One region of the Pseudomonas sp. ASL4 genome, then DNA from elsewhere that is predicted to be linked to it. Evidence: predicted binding sites of a transcription regulator. Region 1 holds the regulator's gene; the other holds the start of a gene.
The links. Region 1 encodes sigma-54, which starts transcription at its own class of promoters, with help from an activator protein. Its sites were predicted from a motif close to ANTGGCATNNANNTTGCTNT; they were not measured.

Region 1 (4,199 bases):
CTTCGTTGCTCGGGGCACTGCGCAGTTTTTCGCGTACTTCCTTGCGATCAAGCATGCTGGCGATCTGGCGCAGTAATTCCAGGTGCGCATCGGTGGCGGCTTGCGGGACCAGCAGCACGAACAGCAGGTCAACCGGAGCGCCGTCGATGGCGTCGAAATCGATAGGTGCGTCAAGGTGCATCAAGGCACTGATGGGCGAGGTGCAGCCCTTCAGGCGACAGTGGGGGATAGCAATGCCGTTGCCAAAACCGGTGGAACCGAGTTTTTCACGGGCAATCAGAGCCTCGAAGACATCTTGCATCTCCAGATCCGGGACTTCCCGGGCGATCAGGTTGGCAATTTGTTCGAGGGCTTTCTTTTTACTGCCGCCCGGCACTTTCACGAGGGAACGGCCGGGGGTCAGGATACTTTCAAGTCGGATCATGGGTTGGGAGTGTTAACGACCGGTTGCGCCCTGAAGGAGGCTCTGGGTCTTTTCCTTATGCTTTTTAAGTTGGCGATCCAGCTTGTCGGTCAGTAGGTCAATAGCGGCATACATGTCGTTATGCTCGGCATTGGCGACCACTTCTCCGCCGGGGATATGCAGCGTGGCTTCGATTTTCTGCAGCAGCTTCTCGACGGTCATCGTGACTTGCACGTTGGTGATCTTGTCGAAATGCCTCTCTAATCGGTCGAGTTTTTCGCCGATGTAGGTGCGCAGGGGTTCGGTCACTTCCAGTTGGTGTCCACTGATGTTGACTTGCATACAGCTTCTCCTTCGTTGCCAGTGCATAAAGCGGCAGGTAAAGGTACCTGCCACTGGAACGCTGTGGCGTGGCTTACATCAACCGCTTGCGTTCGCTCGAAGGCGCGATCCCTAAGGACTCGCGGTACTTGGCGACGGTGCGGCGAGCCACCTGAATGCCTTGTGCCTCCAGTAAACCAGCGATCTTGCTGTCACTCAACGGCTTTTTCTGATTTTCCGCGGCAACCAGTTTTTTGATGATCGCGCGGATCGCTGTGGACGAGCATTCGCCGCCTTCAGAGGTGCTGACATGGCTGGAGAAAAAGTATTTCAGTTCATAAATGCCCCGTGGGGTATGCATGAACTTTTGGGTGGTCACCCGTGAAATCGTCGATTCGTGCATGCCCACCGCTTCGGCGATGTCATGCAGGACCAGCGGCTTCATGGCTTCGTCGCCGTACTCCAGGAAACCGCGCTGGTGCTCGACGATCTGGGTGGCGACTTTCATCAGGGTTTCGTTACGGCTTTGCAGGCTCTTGATGAACCAGCGGGCTTCCTGCAACTGATTACGCATGAAGGTGTTGTCGGCACTGGTGTCGGCGCGGCGCACGAAGCCGGCGTACTGGGCGTTGACCCGCAGCTTTGGCACTGACTCTTGATTCAACTCCACCAGCCAGCGCTCATTATCCTTGCGCACGATGACGTCGGGCACGACGTATTCGGCTTCGCTGGACTCGATCTGCGAGCCTGGACGCGGGTTCAGGCTCTGGACCAGCTCGATCACCTGGCGCAGTTCATCTTCCTTGAGCTTCATGCGGCGCATCAGTTGGCTGTAGTCGCGGCTGCCGAGCAGGTCGATGTAATCGGTGACCAGGCGCTTGGCCTCGGCCAGCCAAGGTGTTTTGGCGGGCAGTTGACGCAATTGCAGCAACAGGCACTCGCCCAGGTTGCGGGCGCCGATGCCGGCCGGTTCGAATTGCTGGATGCGATGCAGGACGGCTTCGATTTCGTCCAGCTCGATGTCCAGTTCCGGATCGAAGGCTTCGAGGATTTCCTCGAGGGTTTCGTCCAGGTAGCCCTGATTGTTGATGCAATCGATCAAGGTCACGGCGATCAGGCGATCGGTGTCGGACATCGGCGCCAGGTTCAGTTGCCAGAGCAGGTGGCTTTGCAGGCTTTCGCCGGCGGATGTACGGGTGGTGAAATCCCACTCGTCGTCATCGTTGCTCGGCAGGCTGCTGGCGCTGGTCTGGTAAACGTCTTCCCAGGCGGTATCGACGGGCAGTTCGTTGGGAATGCGCTCGTTCCAGTCCCCTTCCTCGAGGTTATCCACCGTCGGGGCGGTTTCCTGGTAGGAGGGTTCCTGAATGTCGGCGTTGGGTGGTTGTTCGGCTTTGTCGGCCAATGGGTCGGCGTTATCGAAGTCGTCGCCTTCTTCCTGGCGTTCGAGCATCGGATTGGACTCCAGGGCCTCCTGGATTTCCTGTTGCAGGTCCAGGGTCGACAATTGGAGCAGGCGGATGGCCTGTTGCAGCTGAGGTGTCATCGTCAGCTGCTGGCCCATTCTCAAGACTAGCGATGGTTTCATGGCAGGGGCTTAACACCTTATTCGCCGGCGCGCATGCGCCATCCACTACAGGGCGCCGAAGCGCCAAACTTAAGCAAATTATATGCCTGAAACTGAAGTGTTTGCCTAGAGCGCCGTAACAATAAAAAACACAGCGATGTGTTAATTGCGCCATGCGCTCTGTCGACTAGCCAGACACCTCGGTGCTTACAGGCGGAACTCGTGGCCCAGATACACTTCCTTGACCAGTTCGTTGGCCAGGATGGTGGCGGAGTCACCTTCGGCAATTAGCTGACCATCGTTGACGATGTAGGCGGTTTCGCAGATATCCAGTGTTTCACGGACGTTGTGGTCGGTGATCAGCACGCCAATGCCTTTGGCCTTGAGGTGATGGATGATCTGCTTGATGTCGCCAACCGAAATCGGGTCTACACCGGCGAAAGGTTCGTCGAGCAGGATGAATTTCGGGTTGGTGGCCAAGGCCCGGGCGATTTCCACTCGGCGTCGTTCACCACCGGACAGGCTCATGCCGAGGTTGTCACGGATGTGGCTGATGTGGAATTCCTGCAGCAGGCTTTCCAGCTCTTTGCGGCGAGCGGCCTTGTCGAGTTCCTTGCGGGTCTCGAGGATGGCCATGATGTTGTCGGCGACCGAGAGTTTGCGGAAGATCGACGCTTCTTGCGGAAGATAGCCGATACCGGCCTTTGCACGACCGTGCATCGGCTGGTGGCTGACGTCCAGATCGTCGATCAGTACGCGACCCTGGTCGGCTTGTACCAGGCCAACGATCATGTAAAAGCAGGTGGTCTTGCCGGCGCCGTTCGGGCCAAGCAGGCCGACGATCTGACCGCTGTCGATGGACAGGCTGACGTCACGCACGACCTGGCGGCTCTTGTAGCTCTTGGCCAGATGCTGGGCTTTCAGAGTTGCCATTACTGGGCCTTCTGCTTCGGCGGGATCACCATGTCGATCCGTTGGCGCGGCGTTGTGATCGGCGAGCCAGTGGCGCGGCCGGCCGTAGCCACCTGTTTCACCGTGTCGTAGACGATTTTCTCGCCTTCGGTGGTGCTGCCGTCATCGCTGATGACTTTGGCTTGATCGATCAGCACGATGCGGTTTTGCTGGGCATGGTACTGGACAGTCTTGCCATAGCCTTTGACTGGCTGTGGGGAGGTGGTTTTTTGCAACTGCTCGAAGTACGCCAGGTTGCCCACCGACGTTACGACATCGATCTGGCCATCCTTTGTACGAGTGATGGTCACGGTATTGCCGGTAACCTTCATCGAACCCTGGGTGATGATTACATCACCTTTATAGGTGGCGATACCTTGCTTGTCATCGAGCTGGGCATCGTCGGCCTGGATACGGATCGGTTTCGTACTATCGTCCGGCAGAGCCCAGGCGCTCACGCTTCCCAGTGCTGCGCCCAGACTGAGCAAAATAGGGAGGGTTTTAACGAGCCTCATACTGTCCTCTTACGTTCGATAGCAGGTGTATCCTGCTTTCTTTCAAATACGCTTTCATTCCGTTGCCAGTCGATACACCGCCAGCGCCGTCGATTCTAACGGGTTGCTCGGTCTGCGCATATTGCTGCTGCGGGAACACTGTCATGCGAGTACTGGTAATAATCATCTCGCGGTTCTTTTCATCGGTCCGTGCGATACGTACCGAGTCGATCAGCTCTACCTGAGTGCCGTCCGGATTCACCTCGCCACGCAAGCTTGTGACATGCCACGGAAACTCGGTGCCGCGGTACATGTTCAGGTCGGGGTTGGTCAGCAGTGACACATCGCTCGCCTTGAGGTGTTCGACCTTGTCGGACGTCAAGTCGTACTGCAAGCCGCCGTCCGGCAGGTACTGCACGCTGTGGGCGTTGAGTGCGTAATAGTCGATCTGGCTGACATCGAC
Region 2 (4,199 bases), 690 kb from region 1:
GAGTCAACCATCGACATTACGCGTTCAACTTCGCCGCCGAAGTCGGCGTGGCCCGGGGTGTCCACGATGTTGATGTGGTAGCCGTTCCAGTTGATGGCGGTGTTTTTCGCCAGAATGGTAATACCGCGCTCTTTCTCCTGGTCGTTGGAGTCCATCACGCGCTCGTCGTTGAGCTCGTTGCGCTCCAGGGTGCCGGATTGACGCAAGAGTTTGTCTACCAGGGTGGTTTTACCATGGTCAACGTGAGCAATGATGGCGATGTTGCGTAGATTTTCGATCACTTGTGTATCTCGATCAGAGGATTCGGTGTGCTGACAAGTCTTGGCAGCGATTAACAGTAGAGTCCGGCAAAGCCGTTACAGCTTGACGGCGGCGTCGGGGGGCCGGTGACGCAGGCCACAGGCAAACAGCCCCGGGCACTTAGCTCGGTCGATAAACGCGCACATTGGCATGCCCCTCACTGAGCAAATGGTGGGCATGCAGGCGACTCATCACGCCTTTGTCGCAATACAGCAGGTACTGGCGAGTAGGGTCCAGTTCCTTGAAACGAGCGTTCAATGCATAAAACGGCATCGTCTGTACCTCAATGCCAGCCAGTTCCAGCGGCTCGTCTTCAGCGGCATCCGGGTGACGGATGTCGATGATGATCTGGCCCGCCAGAGCTTCGCTGACTTCTTCGATCTGCAAGTCCTGGCCCAATTCGTCGATCACGCGATCGATCGGTACCAGTTTGGCGTTCTCGAGCGCACGCTCAAGGACTGCCATGTCGAACTGTTGTTCTTCGTACTCCACGCGGTTGCGCTTGGCGTGGGTCTTTGGGTTCACCGAGATGACCCCGCAGTATTCCGGCATGTGCTTGGCGAAGTCGGCAGTGCCGATTTCGGTGGCCAGGTCGATGATGTCCTGCTTGTGACTGGCGATCAGCGGGCGCAAGACCAGCTTCTCGGTCACGCAGTCGATCAACGACAGGTTCGGCAGCGTCTGGCTCGAAACCTGGGAGATCGCTTCACCGGTCACCAGCGCATCGATGTCCAGCCGGTCGGCAATCTTCGATGCAGCGCGCAACATCATACGCTTCAAAACTACGCCCATATGACTGTTATCGACTTTCCCGAGAATTTCTCCCAGTACTTCCTCGAACGGCACACTGACAAATAACACGCGTTGGGAGCTGCCGTACTTCTTCCAGATGAAGTGCGCGACTTCCATAACGCCCAGTTCATGGGCTCGTCCGCCCAGATTAAAGAAGCAGAAATGGCTCATCAGGCCACGGCGCATGATCTGGTAGGCGGCGACTGTCGAGTCAAAGCCGCCGGACATCAGCACGAGCGTCTGCTCCAGCGCTCCCAGCGGATAACCGCCGATACTGTTGTGCTGGCTGTGGATCACGTACAACCGTTGGTCGCGAATTTCGATGCGAACTTCGATTTCCGGCTCTTTCAGGGAAATCCCGGCGGCACCGCACTGACGACGCAGTTGGCTGCCGACGTATTTTTCCACGTCCATGGACGAGAACGTGTGGTGCCCGCCGCGCTTGCAGCGCACCGAAAAGATCTTCCCGGCCAACGCATCGCCATAGTGCTGCTTGCACTTGGCAACGATGTCGTCGAAGTCACCCAACGGGTATTCGTCGACCTGCAGGAAATGCGCGATGCCCGGCATGCAGCTCAGGCGCTCGGTCATCTCCTTCAGGGCTTTGGGCTCGCTGACGCGGGTTTCCAGCTCGAGGTTGTCCCACACGCCGTTCACCACCACAGCCGGGTCCAGATCACGGAGCACAGCACGGATGTTTTTGGCCAACTGGCGGATGAAACGCATCCGTACCGGGCGGCTCTTGATGGTGATCTCGGGAAAGACTTTTACGATTAGTTTCATGAAAACAGCGCGCGCTGGGCCAGCCGAAAAAGGGGGGCGCGGATTATAGCGGAAATTGCTCAAGGTTTAACCAGTTAATATGCAGAAGGTTTCGAGCGCACCAAAACAGGTCATTTATGGAATTAGACGCTACATTACAGGGCGGTAATTTCAGCTTTGCGGCGCAATAAGCCTCTATAAGCGTGATATTGGGGCAAAAAACCCATGGTGGGGCACTGGCATGCAATTTGCTCCCTTGTGAGGCAGGTTGCCATGGCAGAGTATTCGCGCCGGCATCACCCACATTCTAAGGGCATCCACTACTAAGCCCGAAGCCACCCGGAGGACACTATGTCGAAGTCGGTTCAACTCATCAAAGATCATGACGTCAAGTGGATTGATCTGCGCTTCACGGACACCAAAGGCACTCAGCACCACGTGACCATGCCGGCTCGCGACGCGCTGGATGATGCTTTCTTCGAAGAAGGCAAAATGTTCGACGGTTCCTCCATTGCTGGCTGGAAAGGCATCGAAGCCTCCGACATGATTCTGATGCCGGACGACAGCACTGCCGTTCTCGACCCGTTCACCGAAGAGCCAACCCTGATCCTGGTTTGCGACGTGATCGAGCCTTCGACCATGCAAGGCTACGACCGTGACCCACGTGCGATCGCCAAGCGTGCCGAGGAATACCTGAAGTCGACTGGTATCGGCGACACCGTATTCGTAGGTCCGGAGCCAGAGTTCTTCATCTTCGACCAGGTGAAGTTCAAGTCCGACATCTCCGGTTCGATGTTCAAAATCTACTCCGAACAAGGTTCGTGGATGTCCGACCAGGACGTGGAAGGCGGCAACCGCGGCCACCGTCCAGGCGTCAAGGGTGGTTACTTCCCGGTTCCGCCATTCGACCACGACCACGAAATCCGTACCTCCATGTGCAACGCCATGGAAGAGATGGGCCTGACCATCGAAGTTCACCACCACGAAGTGGCGACTGCCGGCCAGAACGAAATCGGCGTGAAGTTCAACACCCTGGTTGCCAAGGCTGACGAAGTTCAAACCCTGAAGTACTGCGTACACAACGTTGCTGATGCATACGGCCGCACCGCGACCTTCATGCCTAAGCCTCTGTACGGCGACAACGGTTCGGGTATGCACGTTCACCTGTCCATCGCTAAAGATGGCAAGAACACCTTCGCTGGCGAAGGCTATGCCGGCCTGTCCGATACCGCCCTGTACTTCATCGGCGGCATCATCAAGCACGGTAAGGCCCTGAACGGCTTCACCAACCCGTCGACCAACTCCTACAAGCGTCTGGTCCCAGGTTTCGAAGCTCCGGTAATGCTGGCCTACTCGGCTCGCAACCGTTCCGCTTCGATCCGTATTCCTTACGTGTCCAGCCCTCGCGCTCGCCGTATCGAAGCTCGCTTCCCGGATCCAGCAGCTAACCCGTACCTGGGCTTCGCTGCACTGTTGATGGCTGGCCTGGACGGCATCCAGAACAAGATCCACCCTGGCGACGCAGCTGACAAAAACCTGTACGACCTGCCGCCTGAAGAGGCGAAAGAGATCCCACAAGTTTGCGGCAGCCTGAAAGAAGCCCTGGAAGAGCTGGACAAAGGTCGCGCGTTCCTGACCAAAGGCGGCGTGTTCTCCGATGACTTCATCGACGCTTACATCGCTCTGAAAAGCGAAGAAGAAATCAAGGTCCGCACCTTCGTACACCCACTGGAATATGAGCTGTACTACAGCTGCTGATCCGGTAGCGCCTGCGCAAGCGGCGTGACAAAAAGAGGCCTCCTTCGGGAGGCCTTTTTTGTGCCCACGATTTAACGACTGACGACGACCCTATGTGGGAGCGGGCTTGCTCGCGAAAGCGGTGTGTCAGTCAACATCATTGCTATATGACACGCCGCCTTCGCGAGCAAGCCCGCTCCCACAGGGGGTTTGTGGCGCTTGGAGGATTTTGGTAAATCATGCCCAAATGTTAACCACTAGGGACAACCGCCACCCGTGACCTATGCTGCAATCCAACACCTTCGCTTGCGGTCAATCTTATGGGTCGTGGTTTTCTACTGATGTTGCTGTTGATCGCCCTGCCCGCCGCAGCGCAGATCTATAAGTACACCGACGCCGCCGGCAACACTGCATACAGCAATCAGCCGCCCGATGGCGTCAAAGCGCAGCCGGTTGAGTTGCCGCCGCTCAACAGCGTCGCACCCTCGGCGCCTACCGCTCCTCCTGCCGAAGCCACCAGCCGTGAACAATCCCGCAGCGCCTACGAGGTGCTTGAACTCACCGGCCTGCCCACCGAGGAAGCCCTGCGCGCCAACAACGGCACCTTC

Region 2: glnA (glutamate--ammonia ligase) is a predicted target of sigma-54. The motif match lies at 2,090-2,109, and genes of this name have one in related genera.

Annotation. Positions count from the first base shown of each region.
Region 1 covers NZ_CM155280.1:7,124,734-7,128,932, reverse strand. Annotated here, with positions in the region: gene ptsN (PTS IIA-like nitrogen regulatory protein PtsN) at 1-424, opposite strand, end outside; gene hpf (ribosome hibernation-promoting factor, HPF/YfiA family) at 437-745, opposite strand; gene AC1MEW_RS32670 (RNA polymerase factor sigma-54) at 819-2,312, opposite strand; gene lptB (LPS export ABC transporter ATP-binding protein) at 2,499-3,224, opposite strand; gene lptA (lipopolysaccharide transport periplasmic protein LptA) at 3,224-3,757, opposite strand; gene lptC (LPS export ABC transporter periplasmic protein LptC) at 3,744-4,199, opposite strand, start outside.
Region 2 covers NZ_CM155280.1:327,010-331,208, forward strand. Annotated here, with positions in the region: gene typA (translational GTPase TypA) at 1-281, opposite strand, end outside; gene thiI (tRNA uracil 4-sulfurtransferase ThiI) at 421-1,875, opposite strand; gene glnA (glutamate--ammonia ligase) at 2,206-3,612, shown strand; gene AC1MEW_RS01385 (DUF4124 domain-containing protein) at 3,912-4,199, shown strand, end outside.